3 regions of the Streptomyces sp. R41 genome follow, and region 2 is predicted to be linked to each of the others. Evidence: riboswitches for the same ligand, from Rfam matches in the RefSeq annotation. Region 2 holds a riboswitch; each other region holds the start of a gene.
What was found. A riboswitch is a leader RNA that binds a small molecule or an ion and turns the genes downstream of it on or off. The one in region 2 is predicted to bind cyclic di-AMP.

Region 1 (5,481 bases), 1.4 Mb from region 2:
ACCCCGTACAGCACGATCCCCAGCCAGAACAGCACCAGCCCGGCATGCGCGAGCCACTCCGGGCCCACGGCCGCGGCGAGCGTGGCGCACAGCACCGAGAGCCCCTGCGTGGCCACACACACCAGGAACACCCCTCCCGGCATACGACGCTTCCACTGCCGTAGGACGACGAGGAGCAGCACCGGCCACAGCACGGCCGACAGCGCGAGGAGAGCCTCGGCCAGCTCCTGCCACCCCAGCGCGGACAGCCGAGTCCCCAGCACGGTGGTCGCCGCGACGGCGGTGAGCCCGGGAGGTGTGCACGCCTCCTCCACCCACCGCGCGCGCTCCCACACGAGCCGTGCGACGAAGTCCGCGGCGAGCGCGAGCCAGCCCACGCACGCCAGGGCCAGTGCGATACGAGACAGGGCCTCGTAGCCGGTCAGATGCAGCCCGACCGAGACGATGCCGGTGGCCATGACGGCGGCACCGGCGGCCGGCGGCCGCTGCGCCCACCAGGCGCGGAGCTGGGAGATGGCTGGCATGCGCCTGATGCTAGGGATCTTCGGACGAGTTGCCCGCGGGGCACGCGCGCGTGGAGCGTGAAAACGCCGGGCACGCGCGCGTGGAGCGTGAAAACGCCGGGCACGCGCGCGTGGAGTACGAAAACGGGATGCGAGCGCGCGTGGACCACGAAAACGCGGAGCACGAAAGGCCCCACGCGCGCGTGCCCCGCATCAAGCGTTGCTCGCGGAACGGCTTACGCCGGTCGCACCACACTGTGGATGATCGACTCGCCGGCGTAGTAGACCGACTCCTCGCGGACGTACGCCCCCGGCTTCGGCGCGTGGATCATCATGCCGTTGCCGATGTAGAGGCCGACGTGGCTGATGTCGTCGTAGAAGAAGATCAGGTCACCGGGCTGGGCGTCGGCGAGGGAGACCGTCGTGCCCGCGTTCACCTGGTCCCAGGTGGTGCGCGGGAGAGTGACGCCGGCGGCCTTCCAGGCTGCCTGGGTGAGACCCGAGCAGTCGTACGAGTCGGGACCTGTCGCACCCCAGACGTACGGCTTGCCGATCTGCTCACGAGCGAACGCGAGGGCCTTCGCCGCCTTCGTCGCATACGAGGAGTCCGTGGTCGTCGAGCCGGACGTGTCGCTCGTGGTGCCCGAGGAGTCGCTCGTGGTGTTCGACGACGCCTCCTGTTCGGCCGCCTTCTTCGCGGCCTCCGCGGCGGCCTGCTGCTGCGCCAGCTCCGCCGCCTTGCGCGCGGCCTCCTCCTGCTTCTTCTTCTCGATCGCCGCGAGCCGCGCCTTCTCCTCGGCGGTCAGCTTCGAGAGCAGTTCGCGCGCCTCGGTGAGCTTGCGCTGGACGTCGGCCTTGGACGTCTTGAGCGCGCTCTGCGAGGTGGTCAGCGTCTCCAGGCTCTTGGAGGCCTCCGCGCGCTTCTTGGTGGTGGCGGCCTGCTCGGTGATGTAGTCGTCGACTGCCGCCTTCTGGCGGGTGGTCAGACGGCTCATCAGCTGGGTCTGGTCGAAGTAGTCCTGCGGGTCGTCGGCGAGCAGGAGGGTCGCGGTGTCGGGGGCGGCGGCCCCGGTACGGTACTGCGCCGCCGCGAACGAACCGAGTTCCTCGCGCGCGGTGTTGAGCTTCTCGGTGCGCTTGGCGACGTCGTCGAGGAGGGTGTCGACCTGCTTGCGCTGCTTGGAGGTCTTCTCCTTGGCCGAGTTGTACTTCTCGGTGGCCGTCTCGGCTTGGTGGTAGAGGTCGTTGACCTTCTTCTCGACCTCTTCGAGGCTCGGCTTGGGTGCGGCCGAGGGCGCGGCGTTCGCCGTCTGGGAGAGCAGGGCGACGGAGGTGAGAGCCGCCGTCGCGAGGGCGGGGGTCCGTATGCCTGCTACGCGCGTACCCGTAGGACGCCATTTGCGATGCGACGCCAAGAGAGGCGACTCCTTCCGTCATCCGCCTACCGAGTTAGCTGTCGGGTTCGGGCGGGTGGATCCGGAAGGTTTGCCCTACGGTCCTTGCCTCATAGGGCAGTCGGACCGATTCACCCCAAGGTCGGTTGGGTCCCCGGCTCCGGCTGCCGCAGGGGCGCACCGGATTGAGCGGAGGCCGCACGGCCCGGCGTCGTTCGCCGGTGGGTGTCGAGCGGCCTGCCCGGCACGCTAGCCAACGCGTGGGGCTTCTGTGAAGTTTGATGTGCGATATGCCCGATACATTTTCGTGACCTTAGCCCTGGGCTTTACCCAACGCGGTCAATCCGGAGGGATCTGTGGCGAGTTGTCCGGAGTGGCGACGTCCGCCCTGTTCCGGGCGCTACCTTCCAGCCAGCCACGGTCGGATGCCGTGGAGGTGGGCAAAGGGGGGTACGGCATGAGGAAGCGCACAGCACTCGTCGTCGCCACGGGAGTCGCTCTCGCCGTCACCGGGGGCATCGCACCAGCGACCGCCACCGGCGGCCACGCCGGGGGAAAGCCGGTCGTCCGCGTGATCGCGACCGGTCTCGACAACCCGCGCCAGCTCTCGTACGACAACGGACATGTGTACGTCGCCGAGGCGGGCCGGGGCGGGAAGAAATGCATCGGCGCGGGGCCCGAGAGCGACGAGACGTGCATCGGCACCACGGCCGCCGTCACCAAGGTCTTCTGGGACGGCGGCTCCTGGAAGCACTACCGGGTGGTGGACGGACTGCCCTCGGCGGCGGCCAAGGACGGCGGCTTCGCGACGGGCCTGGACGGCGTCTCGGCACTGAACGGCAGCGTCTGGGGCGTCGAGACCTGGGCCCCGCCCGAGGCCGGGGTCCCCACGGGCAAGCCCTGGAACGCCCTCGGCAAGCTCCTGTGCATCGCTCCCGGCAAGGCGACGATCGCCGCCGACATCTCCGCCGTCGAGCTCAAGTACAACCCGCACAAGACCGCCGTCGACTCCAACCCGTACGCCGTCCTCGCGCTCCCGGACGGCCGCAGGATCGTCGCCGACGCGGCCGGCAACGACCTGGTGGTCGTCTCGCCCCGGGGCAAGGCCCGCCCGTTCACCGTCTTCCCGGACCATGACAAACACGAGTCCGTCCCGACCTCGCTGGCGCTCGGCCCCGACGGCAAGCTGTACGTCGGCGAGCTCAACGGCGAGGCCACGACGCCCACCGCCCGTGTCTGGAAGGTCGACCCGGCCACCGGGAAGATCCTCGGCTGGAAGAGCGGCTTCGGCTCGATCACCGGGATCGCCTTCAACCAGAGCGGCGACCTGTACGTCAGCCAGCTCTTCGCGGGCGCGGTGACCAAGGTCTCGCACGGGAAACGTACGAGCGTGCGGGTGCCGTTCCCGGCAGGCGTGGCCGTGGACCCGTACGACGGGAAGGTGTACGTCTCGGCCTGGTCGATCGCCGATCGTGACGGGACGGTGCTGGAGGGCAAGAAGACGCCGGGCGGCCAGCTCTGGAAGATCCTCGGCTTCTGAGCCGCTTCACGAGACCCGGTCAATGTCTGAGCCGCTTCACGGGCCGGGTCAAGGTCTGAGCCGCTTCACGAGATCCGGTCGCATTCCGATCCGCGTCACGAGATCCGGTCGAGTTTTCAGGGTGGCGGCGGGCTGTCAGTGGGGCGGCCTAGACTCGGAGAGCGATGAGCAGCCTCTTTGATGACAGCTTCCTGGCGGACCTCAAGCCCTCTCGGGCCCACGAGGAAGAGCCCCCGCCGCCGCCCGAGGACGATCACGTACCGGAGCCCGTTCCGGACGATCTGTTCGGCGGGAAGTTCGACGTGCCGCCGGACCGGGACGCGTACTACCGCGACGGCGCGCACCGGCCCGCCGTGGACCCGGCGGCACTGCTGGACGGGCTGAACGAGAATCAGCGCGCGGCCGTGGTGCACTCCGGCTCCCCGCTGCTCATCGTGGCCGGCGCGGGCTCCGGCAAGACCCGCGTGCTCACGCACCGGATCGCGTATCTGCTGGCCGAGCGGAGTGTCCATCCCGGCCAGATCCTCGCGATCACCTTCACGAACAAGGCCGCGGGCGAGATGAAGGAGCGCGTCGAGCACCTCGTCGGCCCGCGCGCGGGCGCGATGTGGGTGATGACCTTCCACAGCGCGTGTGTGCGGATTCTGCGCCGCGAGAGCAAGAAACTCGGCTTCACCTCCTCCTTCTCGATCTACGACGCCGCCGACTCCAAGCGTCTGATGGCGCTCGTCTGCCGTGATCTCGACCTCGACCCCAAGCGCTTCCCGCCGAAGTCGTTCAGCGCCAAGATCTCGAATCTGAAGAACGAGCTGATCGACGAGGAGGACTTCGCGGCCCAGGCCACCGACGGTTTCGAGAAGACCCTCGCTCAGGCGTACGCGATGTATCAGTCGCGTCTGCGCGAGGCCAACGCGCTCGACTTCGACGACCTGATCATGACGACGGTCAACCTGCTGCGCGCCTTCCCGGACGTCGCCGAGCACTACCGCCGCCGCTTCCGCCACGTCATGGTCGACGAGTACCAGGACACCAACCACGCGCAGTACGCCCTGGTGCGGGAGCTCGTCGGCCCGGCGCGCGGTATCCGCGCCGAGGACGAGCCGCCCCGCGAGGACGACCTCGGCCCCGCCGAGCTGTGTGTCGTGGGTGACGCCGACCAGTCGATCTACGCCTTCCGCGGCGCGACCATCCGCAACATCCTCCAGTTCGAGGAGGACTACACGGACGCGACGACGATCCTGCTCGAGCAGAACTACCGCTCCACGCAGACGATCCTGTCCGCCGCCAACGCGGTCATCGAGCGCAATGAATCCCGCCGTCCCAAGAACCTGTGGACCAACGCGGGCGCGGGTTCGAACATCACGGGCTATGTCGCCGACACCGAGCACGACGAGGCGCAGTTCGTCGCCGACGAGATAGACCGTCTCACCGACGAGGGGGAGGCCAAGGCGGGCGACGTCGCCGTCTTCTACCGTACGAACGCGCAGTCCCGTGTCTTCGAAGAGGTCTTCATCCGCGTCGGCCTGCCCTACAAGGTCGTCGGCGGCGTCCGCTTCTACGAGCGCAAGGAGGTCCGGGACGTCCTGGCGTACCTCAGGGTGCTGTCCAACCCGGAGGACTCGGTCCCGCTGCGCCGTATCCTCAACGTCCCCAAGCGCGGCATCGGCGAGCGCGCGGAAGCGATGATCGACGCGCTCTCGCAGCGCGAGAAGATCAGCTTCCCGCAGGCCCTGCGCCGCGTCGACGAGGCGTACGGGATGGCGGCGCGCTCGACGAACGCGGTCAAGCGGTTCAACACGCTCATGGAAGACCTCCGCACGGTCGTCGAGTCGGGCGCGGGCCCGGCCACGGTCCTGGAGGCGGTCCTCGAACGCACCGGCTATCTCGCCGAGTTGCAGGCCTCCACCGACCCGCAGGACGAGACCCGTATCGAGAACCTCCAGGAACTCGCCGCCGTGGCCCTGGAGTTCGAGCAGGAGGCCGGTGAGGGCGAGGCCGCGGGCGGGCTCTCCGACTTCCTGGAGCGGGTCGCGCTCGTCGCCGA
Region 2 (5,481 bases):
TACAACCGGCTCGTACGCCGCGACCGCACCGCCGTCGCGGCCGGGTTCGGCCTGCTGCGGCTCGCCGGAGCGCCCTCCCTGGGGTGGCTGGACGTCAAGACGTCCGGCGACGTCGAGGTCCCGGTCATCGAGGCCGCCGTGGACGAGGAGCTCGCCCGGTTCGCCGAGGAGGGCCCCACGGCCGAGGAAATGGAGCGCGCCCAGGCCCAGTTGGAGCGCGAGTGGCTGGACCGGCTCGGCACCGTCGCGGGCCGCGCCGACGAACTGTGCCGGTACGCCGTCCTGTTCGGCGACCCGCAGCTCGCCCTGACCGCCGTGCAGCGCGTCCTGGAGGTCACCGCAGAGGAGGTCCAGGAGGTCGCCAAGTCCCGCCTGCGCCCCGACAACCGCGCGGTGCTCGTCTACGAGCCGATCGCCCCCGAAGACACCGACGCCGCTGACGACACCGACGAGGAGGCGGCGAAGTGACCGAGCTCGCCACCATGGACTTCCACCCGCAGCCCCAGGCCGGCGAGGCCAAGCCGTGGGCCTTCCCGTCGCCCGAGCGCGGCACGCTCGACAACGGCCTCACGCTCCTGCGCTGCCACCGCCCCGGCCAGCAGGTCGTCGCCGTCGAGGTGATCCTCGCCGCGCCGCTGGAGGCCGAACCAGCGGGCCTCGACGGCATCGCCACGATCATGGCGCGTGCCTTCTCCGAGGGCACCGACAAGCACTCCGCCGAGGAGTTCGCCGCCGAGCTGGAGCGCTGCGGCGCCACCCTCGACTCGCACGCCGACCACCCCGGCGTACGCCTGTCGCTCGAAGTGCCCGTCTCGCGCCTCCCCAAGGCGCTGGGTCTGCTCGCCGACGCCCTGAGGGCACCGGCGTTCGCGGACAGCGAGGTCGAGCGACTGGTCCGCAACCGCCTGGACGAGATCCCGCACGAGACGGCCAACCCGGCCCGCCGCGCCGCCAAGGAGCTCTCCAAGGAGCTGTTCCCGGCGACCTCGCGCATGTCGCGCCCGCGCCAGGGCACCGAGGAGACCGTCCAGAAGATCGACGCGGCGGCCGTGCGCGCCTTCTACGACAAGCACGTACGCCCCGCGACGGCCACCGCCGTCATCGTCGGTGACCTGACCGATGTCGACCTCGACGCGCTGCTCGCGGACACGCTCGGCTCCTGGACCGGCTCGTCCGCCGAGCCGCGCCCCGTGCCGCCGGTGAGCGCCGACGACACCGGCCGCGTGATCATCGTGGACCGCCCCGGCGCCGTCCAGACGCAGCTGCTCATCGGCCGCGTCGGCGCCGACCGGCACGATCGCGTCTGGCCCGCCCAGGTGCTCGGCACGTACTGCCTCGGCGGCACCCTCACCTCGCGCCTGGACCGCGTCCTGCGCGAGGAGAAGGGTTATACCTACGGTGTGCGGGCGTTCGGCCAGGTGCTGCGCTCCGCGCCGGACGGCACGGGCGTCGCGATGCTCGCCATCAGCGGCTCGGTGGACACCCCGAACACCGGTCCGGCGCTCGACGACCTGTGGAAGGTGCTGCGTACCCTCGCCGCCGAGGGCCTGACGGACGCCGAGCGCGACATCGCCGTACAGAACCTGGTGGGTGTGGCGCCCCTCAAGTTCGAGACCGCGGCGGCCGTCGCGAGCACGCTCGCCGACCAGGTCGAGCAGTACCTGTCGGACGACTACCAGGCGACGCTCTATCAGCAGCTCGCCGCGACGGGCACCGTGGAGGCCACCGCGGCCGCCGTGAACGCCTTCCCGGTGGACCGTCTGGTGACCGTCCTGGTGGGCGACGCCGCGCAGATCGAGGAGCCCGTCAAGGAGCTCGGAATCGGTGAAGTGACCGTCGTCCGGGCCGAGTAGGACAGCGCGACTCCCTGAAGACCCAGGTGACTGAAGAGTCACCTGGGTCTCCTTTTGCCCGAACTTCGGCCTACTTCCCGGGCTTCGTCCCCAAGGTGTCCGTATTGATAGGGAGGTTGCCTGTCTGCCCTGTGGCATGCGCTACAAAGGCCGTGATCCGTTTGTTGTTTGAAAGATGCCCCGTTTAGCGTCGGTCGGGCTGTTCGTCAGGCAGTGCGCCGCGCCCGCGGCACCGGACAGCCATCGCCGAGTCCCCGTACGGCGCGAGCCAGGGGAGCCGGGGACCCACACGCAGTCCCTGGGGTGAATCGGACGCCCTCCCAGGAGGGAGTCCGTAGGAGACCTTCCTGCTCCGAACCCGTCAGCTAACCCGGTAGGCGAGAAGGAAGGAAAGGATCAGCCCCTACATGGCGTTCACCTGTGGCACAGGGAAGCACCGTCGTCCGAGCCGCGTGAAGCGCACGACCACGAACGCCGTCGGCGTCGCAGCGCTCGCCACCACCGGTGTCATCGGAACCCTGGCCGCCCCGGCACTCGCCGCGGACACCTCCGCCGAGCAGACCGGGCTGACCCCGATCATCACCATCGGCGACACCCTCGCCGAGAAGATCGACGCGCAGGCCGTCGCCCAGCAGCACGCCGCCGACGAGGCCGCCGCGCAGAAGAAGGCCGAGGAAGCCGCCCGCAAGGAGGCCGCGAAGAGGGCCAAGGAGGCGCGCGAGGCCAAGGAGCGCGCCGCCCGCGCAGCCGAGCGCAAGCGTCTCAACACCTTCGTCCTGCCGATCACCGGCTCGTACATCTCCACCGGCTACAAGGCCGGTGGCAGCCTCTGGTCCTCCGGCAGCCACACCGGCGTCGACTTCCACGCCGCGTCCGGCACCTCGGTGCACGCCGTCGGCTCCGGCACGGTCGTCACGGCCGGCTGGGGCGGCGCCTACGGCAACCAGGTCGTCATCAAGATGCACGACGGTACGTACACGATGTACGGGCACCTGTCGTCCATCGGCGTCTCCGTGGGCCAGACGGTGACTCCGGGCCAGCAGATAGCCCTCTCCGGGTCTACCGGCAACACCACCGGGCCGCACCTCCACTTCGAGGCCCGTACGACCGCGGAGTACGGCTCGGACATCGACCCGGTGGCGTACCTTCGTTCGCACGGTGTGAACGTCTGACAAGCGCATCACCGCTTCTTCGCCACTTCCGATGCCCCGGCTCGCCGAGCCGGGGCATCGTCGTTTCAGGCGGCCGTGTGTCCAAAAAATATCCCTGGATTCCGGCCTGCCATCGGAAATTCCGGCTCCCTGCAATAGAGTCACTGAACAAGCGTCAATCGATGGCGTTTCGCGGGGATTAAAGCGGAGGTCCGGTCATGCGTATTCCGGCGCACTCGGTATGCACGGCGATCCGTGACGACATCGTCGCGGGTGTCTACGAGCGAGGCAGCCGGCTCACCGAGGAACTGCTCGCGCGGCGCTACGGCGTCTCGCGCGTCCCCGTGCGCGAGGCCCTGCGCACGCTGGAGGCCGAGGGCTTCGTCGTCACCCGTCGGCACGCGGGCGCGTGCGTCGCGGAGCCCACCGAGCAGGAGGCCTCCGACCTGCTGGAGATGCGCATGCTGCTTGAGCCGCTGGGTGCCGCGCGGGCCGCGCAGCGCCGTACCGAGGCCCACCTCAAGGTGCTCCGAGGCCTGGTCAGGCTGGGTCAGGAGCGGGCCAGGAGGGGCCACAGCGAGGACCTGCGCTCGCTGGGCGGCTGGTTCCACGAGACCCTCGCGCAGGCTTCCGGAAGCCCCGCCCTCACCTCCACGCTCGCCCAGCTGCGGCACAAGATCGCATGGATGTACGCGGTGGAGGCGCCGGCCAACCCCGCCGAGTCCTGGGCGGAGCACGGCGGCATCGTGGACGCCGTGGCGCGCGGTGACAGCGAGCGGGCCCGGGCGATCACGGCCCTGCACACCGAGCGTGCCGCGGTCGCGCACCGGCTCCGATTTCCCGGCGGCGGAGATCGTCCGGACCGTGTGAGGACTTCGCAACCTCCCGTAAACATGACGGGCCTGCGGCATTAACACGGGCGCCGTATACAAAGAGGGATATTCGGCAGGGCCCTATTTCCGCTGCCCCTCTTTTCGCGTGCCGAGAATTCCGGTGCGTGTTATTTTCGTGGGTGCGACGCGGGGTGCGCGGGTGACATGCGCAGAATTCCTGGACGGTGTACGGAAAACGGCTGAGCCGCGCCGCCCGGGAATGGGTGACGCGGCTCAGCCGCATGGTGTCCGTAATGCTCAGACGGTCTCGGGGAGCTCCTCAAGCCCCTCGGCGACCAGCTTCGCCAGACGGTCGAGGGCAGCGTCCGCACCCTCGGCGTCGGACGCGAGGACGATCTCCTCGCCGCCCTGGGCGCCCAGCCCGAGGACAGCGAGCATGGAGGCCGCGTTGACGGGGTTGCCGTCGGCCTTGGCGATCGTCACGGGGATACCGGAGGCCGTCGCGGCCCGGACGAAGATGGAAGCGGGGCGGGCGTGGAGGCCCTCGGCCCAGCCGACGTTGACGCGGCGCTCAGCCATGTGATGCTGCCCTTCAGGTTTTCAGGGTTGTCTAGACCAGTGTCCCATATCGTGAAGCGTCTCCGGAGCGGTCCTTCGTCCCCTCCGGAGTGTCGTCGGATCGCGGCCTCGATCCGACTTCCGTTGCCCACAGACTGCCTCGCGCCGTTGTCGGACGCGAGCCGTACTCTGGGCCCCATGCAGACCTCGTCGGACCGGCACGAGTACCCCGCTCACTGGGAGGCGGACGTGGTGCTGCGTGACGGTGGTACCGCACGCATCAGGCCCATCACCGTTGATGACGCCGACCGCCTGGTCAGCTTCTACGAGCAGGTCTCGGCCGAGTCGAAGTACTACCGCTTCTTCGCGCCGTACCCGCGACTGTCCGCCAAGGATGTCCACCGCTTCACGCACCACGACTTTGTGGACCGGGTGGGTCTCGCGGCCACGGTGGGCGGCGAGTTCATCGCCACCGTACGCTATGACCGCATTAATGCCGACGGCCTGCCCGCCTCCGCGCCCGCCGACGAGGCCGAGGTCGCCTTCCTCGTGCAGGACGCCCACCAGGGCCGCGGGGTCGCCTCGGCCCTTCTGGAACACGTCGCGGCCGTGGCCCGTGAGCGCGGCATCCGCCGCTTCGCCGCCGAGGTGCTGCCCGCCAACACCAAGATGATCAAGGTCTTCACGGACGCCGGGTACCAACAGAAGAGGCACTTCGAGGACGGCGTCGTACGCCTGGAATTCGACCTCGAACCCACCGACCGGTCGCTCGCCGTGCAGCGCGCGCGGGAGCAGCGTGCCGAGGCCCGGTCCGTGCAGCGACTGCTCGCACCCGGCTCGGTCGCCGTCATCGGCGCGGGCCGCACACCCGGAGGTGTCGGCCGCAGTGTCCTCACCAACCTCCGTGACGCCGGATTCACCGGCCGCCTGTACGCGGTCAACAGGGCGCTTAAGGAGAAGGAACTCGACGGAGTCCCCGCGCACCGCTCCATCCGTGACATCCACGAGCCCGTCGACCTCGCCGTCGTCGCCGTGCCCGCGCCGCTCGTCCCCGAGGTCGTCGCCGAGTGCGGCGAGCACGGGGTG
Region 3 (5,481 bases), 2.7 Mb from region 2:
CTGCTGCTCGCCATGGGCATGCACTCCGCCTGGAACGGCTCGTCGAGCTTCGGGGAGTACGGGTTCTTCGGGGTGTACGCCGCGTTCATGGTGCCCGCGTTCGGGCTGCTGACCTGGCTGGCCATCTGGACGCGGCAGCGGGAGCTGCGCACCGTGCGCGCGGAACTGCCCGCGTACGCCGTCGCCGGGTGGCTGAGCGCGCCCGAGCCGTATGTGCTCGGCTCGATGCGGGCGCGGCGGCTCGCCCGCGAGTGGGCCGGTCACCATTTCGGGAAGGCCGCGGCTCGCTCGGTCGCGGAGTACGAGGCGTATGCGACGTCTCTGGCGTTTCTGCGGCACCGGGGGCGCCGGGGGCGCGCGGGTGCCGACTTCGTCGTGCGGGAGCGGGAGTTGCTCGACGAGCTGTGGCGCCGCCGGGATGTTGCCCGCCCGGCCCTGTCCTACGCGGCCCGCGCGATGGCCCCGGTGGTCCCGGTACCCCCACCGTGGCCCGCCCACGGCTACGCGTACAGCCACCCCTACGGACCCGCGGCCACCCCATATCCCGCGTACAACCCGTACCGCACGTAGTTTTTTTCGCCCCCTCCGCCCCTTCCCGTCCCGTCCCTGGGGGCTGCCGCCCCCAGACCCCCGCTCAAAGGATCGCGCAGTTCCCCGCGCCCCTTTTCAGGGGCGCGGGGAACTGCGCGAACGGGGTCTGGGGCGGAGCCCCAGGGACGGGAATGGGCAGGGGCGGAGGGGGCGAAGAAACCCGGTGGTTACGCCGACGCCTCCGTCAGCTTGCTCAGCTCCCCGTCCGTCAGGACCAGGTCCCCCACCCCCAGCAACGCCGGAAGCTGCTCGGGCGTCCGCGCCGAAGCGATGGGCGCCGCGACCGTGGGCTGGGCTGCCAGCCAGGCGAGGGCGACCGTGGCGACAGGGGCGTCGTGCGCCTGGGCGACCTCGTCGAGGGCGGCGAGCACGCGAAGCCCTCGCTCCGTCTCAAGGTGCTTGGCCGCCCCCTGAGCCCGAGGCGAGTCCACCGTCGTCCCGGGCCGGTACTTGCCGGTGAGGAAGCCCGACGCGAGAGCGTAGTACGGGACGGCCGCGAGGCCGGAGCGGGAGGCGACGTCCCGCAGAGCACCCTCGTACGTGTCGCGCGAGACGAGGTTGTAGTGCGGCTGGAGGGCGACGTATCGCGCGAGCCCCTCGCGGTCGGAGAACTCCAGGGACTCCTGGAGCCGCTCGGCCGAGATGTTGGACGCGGCGATGTGGCGCACCTTGCCGGCCTTCACCAGCTCATCGAGCGCCCCGATGATCTCCTCGACCGGCACCTCGGGCTTGTCGAAGTGCGTGTAGTAGAGGTCGATGTAGTCGGTGCCCAAACGGCGCAGGGACGCGTCGGCCGCGGCCTTGATGTTGGCGCCGGACAGCCCCGGATACTCGGGGTGCTGGCTGACCTTGGTGGCGACCACGACGTCGGAGCGGTTGCCGCGCGCCTTGAGCCACTTGCCGATGATGGTCTCGGACTCGCCGCCCTTGTGGCCCTCGATCCACGCCGAGTAGGAATCGGCCGTGTCGAGGAAGTTGCCGCCGGCGGCCGCGTACGCGTCGAGCACGGCGAAGGACTGGGCCTCGTCGGCGGTCCAGCCGAAGACGTTGCCACCGAGGGACAGCGGGAAGACCTCGAGGTCGGAGGAACCGAACTTGCGCAGAGAAGTCATGTTCAACTTCAACATCCGTACCGGATGGTTATATTCCGGACCCGACTCCGCACCTGGGCCCGCACGCGACTCCGCACACGACGCACACCCGGCTCCGCAAACGCCTGACCGGCAGCCCTGACGTCGGGGGGGTTGCCGTCAGGACCACCGGGGATCAGGAACGTACGTGTCAGGGGTTGAGGCCCTTGCTGCGCAGCCACGCCATCGGATCGATCGCGTCGCCGCCGCCGGGGTGGACCTCCAGGTGCAGGTGCGGCCCGGTGACGTTGCCCGTCGCGCCCACGCGCCCGATCACGTCACCCGTGGCGACCTTCTGGCCCACGCTGACGCTGATCGACGACTGGTGGCAGAACCACAGCTCCGTACCGTCGTCGAGGGTGAGGATCGTGCGGTAGCCGTACGCGCCGGCCCAGCCCGCCTCCGTGACGGTGCCGCTGTGGATCGCCTTGATCAGCGTGCCGGTGGGCGCGGCGAAGTCGAGGCCGGTGTGGTAGCCGGAGGACCACATGGAGCCGGCCTCGCCGAAACGCGAGGTCAGCGTGTACGAGGAGGTGGGCAGCGAGTAGCTCTTGGCGAGCTCGGCGAGACGCTCCGCCTCGGCCTTCGCCTTGGCCTCCTCCTCCGCCTTCTTCTTCGCGGCGGCGGCCTTGGCCGCGGCGTCGTCCTGCTGCTTGGCGGCGAGCGCGACGGCCTGCTTCGCGGCGGCGGCCTCGGCGGCGTCCTGGGCCGCGGTGTCGACCTGGTCCTGCTGCGACTCGGCCTGCTGCATGATGCGGGCGCGCAGCGCCTCGCCCGCGTCGGTGGTGCCCTGCGCGGCGTCGGTGCTGGTCAGACCGGCGCTGGTGAGCGGAGTGGCGGAGCCTTTCGGCGCGCTGGTGCCGCCGTCGGATATCAGGGCCTTGGCGGATTCGGTGACCGACGACAGGTCGGGCAGCGAGATCGACACCGGCGGCTTGCCGGGTGCCGCGGTGGCCATGCCGCCCGCGCCGACGGCCGCGATGACGCCTACGCCGAGAACCGTGGAGCTGCGGGCGAGTCCTCCGCCGCGCTGCTTGCTGACGCGGTGCCGGCCGCGGACGGGACGGACGGAATCCTCGGTGGGGTTCCACTCCTCCCAAGGACCCTCGTCGTTGCCGTACGCGTAGCCGAAGGGCTGTGTGTCGTTGGGCGCGAACGAGGTTTGCTGGGCAGGCCGGTTGGACGCCACGTGGGCGTGCTCCTTTCCTTCCTTCTCGCCTACCGGGTTAGCTGACGGGTTCGGAGCAGGAAGGTCTCCTACGCGCGTCAACCACGGTTTGTTCACCGTGAAAGACGCTCGATTCACCCCAAGTTGGTGGTTCCCCGGTTCCCTTGCGGGATTCGGCGCGTGCGCACGGAGCCGCCTCTTGTGACGGCTGGGACGACCGCGCTGCGTTATCGAACGTTAATAGACCCGGGTACCGGATTCCAAGCTGTTCGGACTGATCGTTAACGCTTTTGGCCAGGACTTTGGGGTCACCACCGGCCTAAATCGGGCGAGTTGACCACGTCGCATAAACATCGATTCAGTTGACGGTGTGTCAGTCGTTATGCGGAGGGACACCGCCCGATCACCCCTCGTGACAACGATCAAGAACGCCGCACGGCAAGCAGTGCCATGTCGTCCGTCGTGCCGTCGCCCGTGTGCCGGCGGACCTCCTCGGCGAGGGCCGCCAGCAGGGCGTCCGGACCGGGGAAGACCCGTCCGGCGAGGCGCGCGGCGGGATCGTAGAAGTCCCCGCACTCGTCGCGGGCTTCGGACAGGCCGTCGGTGTGGAGGAGCAGCGTCGCACCGCGCGGGAACTTGGCCCGCACCGCCCGGTCGGGCCAGGTGCCCAACTCGCCCATGCCGAGCGGCAGTGCGGGATCCTCGGCGTCGAGCGTGACGAGCGTGCCGTCCGCGTGCAGGAGCAGCGGCGACGGATGGCCGCGGTTGACGATCCGTACGACGTCCTCGCCGTGCGGGATCTCCGCGAGTACGGCCGTGGTGAACCCCTCGAAGGCGTCGAGGCCGTCGCGCCGGGTGCCCTCGCGCGCCAGCGCGCGCTCCAGACGCTGCGCGACCGCCTCCAGCGTCGCCTCCTGCTCGGCCGCCTCCCGGAACGCCCCGATGACGACGGCGACGGCGGCCACCGCGCCCATGCCCTTCCCGCGTACGTCGCCCACGACCAGCCGTACGCCGTGCGGGGAGTCCTGCACCGCGTACAGGTCGCCACCGATGAACGCGTCCGCCTGCGCGGCCTCGTACCGCACCGCGACCTCGAGGCCGCCGATCCGCTCGTCGGGTTCCGGCAGCACGGCGCGCTGGGCGGACTCGGCGATCTCCCGGACCGTGGCGAGCCGTGCGTCGCTGCGGCGGACGAGGATGTTGATCACGACGGCCAGGACGCCGGCCGTGGCCACCGTGACCACTTCGGTGACCGAGCCGACGTTCAGGACGATGCTGAGCCTGATGTGGATCGTGAGCACCGCGGCGATGGCCGCGACACCGGTGAGCACCGTGCCGCGCAGCGAGTACAGGGGCGCGGCCACGAGCGGCGCGGCCGTGAAGAGAGGGGACGCGGTGAAGTCCGACGGCGTGAAGTAGTCGTAGAAGGCCCCGACGACGATGAGCAGCGCGGGGAGCGCCCGGACGAAGGCCCGCGCCTTCGAGATCCTGCGCCTGCCCGGGTCCGCGGGGCCGCGGGGCGGGGTGTCATCGAGGCCGGGGTCGGGCACGGGATCGCCGGGCAGCCGTCCACCGGACCGGTCGTACGGGCCCTCGGCCCGCTGCTCGCCTGTTTGCTGCCCCACCCGTCCAGGCTTCCCGGAGCGGGAGCGGGGGGCGACCGGTGTGGACCGACCGGGGGATGTGGGGACGTATGAGGCCGTGGCCGGCAAACACCAAGGGCCGGAACTCGTGAATCCGAGTTCCGGCCCTTGGCCTTCAGTAGCGGGGACAGGATTTGAACCTGCGACCTCTGGGTTATGAGCCCAGCGAGCTACCGAGCTGCTCCACCCCGCGTCGTTGAAACCAGTGTACGCCATCCGCGGGACCCGAAGCACACACGTTTAAACGCGCCCCCGCGCATGCCTCAGCGGCAGGTGTCGGCGGGATTCACAAAAGGTGCCGGTTGGGCGCCATGGCCCGCTCCTCGTACTCCGGGAGTACGACCACGTCGGCGCCCTCGGCCACGAGGAGCCCGTTCCCGTCGGCCCCGGCGACGAACGTGTCGGGCTCCCGCCAGGCGGTGACAACCCGCCGTACCCCCGCGTCGAGAATCAGCCGGGCGCACGGCGCGGGCCGGGAGGCCCGACGGGCACAGGGCTCCAGGCTGCTGTACACCGTGGCCGAGCCGAGACGCGGATCCGCGGGGTCGATCTTGGCGAGCGCCGCCTCCTCGGCGTGCACCACGGAGTCACCGCCCTCACGGGAGTACCCCCGCGCCAGTTCCGTCCCATCGGCGGCCACCACCACCGCGCCCACGCTGAACGCGGTCTCCGAGGGCGGGCACAACGCGGCCAGCTCGCACGCGAGCCTCAGCCAGTGCCGGTCCGCGGCGGCGGCGAGCCCCCCGACTCCGGGCGCGGTGGGGACGTACCGGATGAGGACGACGTCCCCGACGGCCCGGGTCTCCATCAGCCGCATCCGCCCGGGGGGATAGGCCCCGGGTCCGAACAGCCGTGGCGCGTCGGGCTCCCCCACGAAGAGCGGCGCTACGGCAAGCTGCAGCTCGTCCGCGAGCCCCTCCCGCATCAGCTGGGTGTGCACCCGTCCGCC

Region 1: another riboswitch for cyclic di-AMP. It lies ahead of AB5J53_RS29595 (NlpC/P60 family protein); the one in region 2 lies ahead of AB5J53_RS35500 (M23 family metallopeptidase).
Region 3: another riboswitch for cyclic di-AMP. It lies ahead of AB5J53_RS23325 (M23 family metallopeptidase); the one in region 2 lies ahead of AB5J53_RS35500 (M23 family metallopeptidase).

Annotation. Positions count from the first base shown of each region.
Region 1 is NZ_CP163443.1:6,439,270-6,444,750, forward strand. It holds gene AB5J53_RS29590 (tellurite resistance/C4-dicarboxylate transporter family protein) at 1-524, opposite strand, end outside; gene AB5J53_RS29595 (NlpC/P60 family protein) at 740-1,918, opposite strand; cyclic di-AMP (ydaO/yuaA leader) riboswitch at 1,926-2,099, opposite strand; gene AB5J53_RS29600 (ScyD/ScyE family protein) at 2,355-3,437, shown strand; gene pcrA (DNA helicase PcrA) at 3,602-5,481, shown strand, end outside.
Region 2 is NZ_CP163443.1:7,797,961-7,803,441, forward strand. It holds gene AB5J53_RS35490 (M16 family metallopeptidase) at 1-468, shown strand, start outside; gene AB5J53_RS35495 (M16 family metallopeptidase) at 465-1,853, shown strand; cyclic di-AMP (ydaO/yuaA leader) riboswitch at 2,088-2,248, shown strand; gene AB5J53_RS35500 (M23 family metallopeptidase) at 2,261-3,025, shown strand; gene AB5J53_RS35505 (GntR family transcriptional regulator) at 3,223-3,918, shown strand; gene AB5J53_RS35510 (HPr family phosphocarrier protein) at 4,135-4,416, opposite strand; gene AB5J53_RS35515 (GNAT family N-acetyltransferase) at 4,594-5,481, shown strand, end outside.
Region 3 is NZ_CP163443.1:5,095,421-5,100,901, forward strand. It holds gene AB5J53_RS23315 (PrsW family intramembrane metalloprotease) at 1-570, shown strand, start outside; gene AB5J53_RS23320 (aldo/keto reductase) at 759-1,703, opposite strand; gene AB5J53_RS23325 (M23 family metallopeptidase) at 1,873-2,910, opposite strand; cyclic di-AMP (ydaO/yuaA leader) riboswitch at 2,922-3,078, opposite strand; gene AB5J53_RS23330 (PP2C family protein-serine/threonine phosphatase) at 3,312-4,514, opposite strand; tRNA gene AB5J53_RS23335 (tRNA-Met) at 4,652-4,725, opposite strand; gene AB5J53_RS23340 (dihydrofolate reductase family protein) at 4,819-5,481, opposite strand, start outside.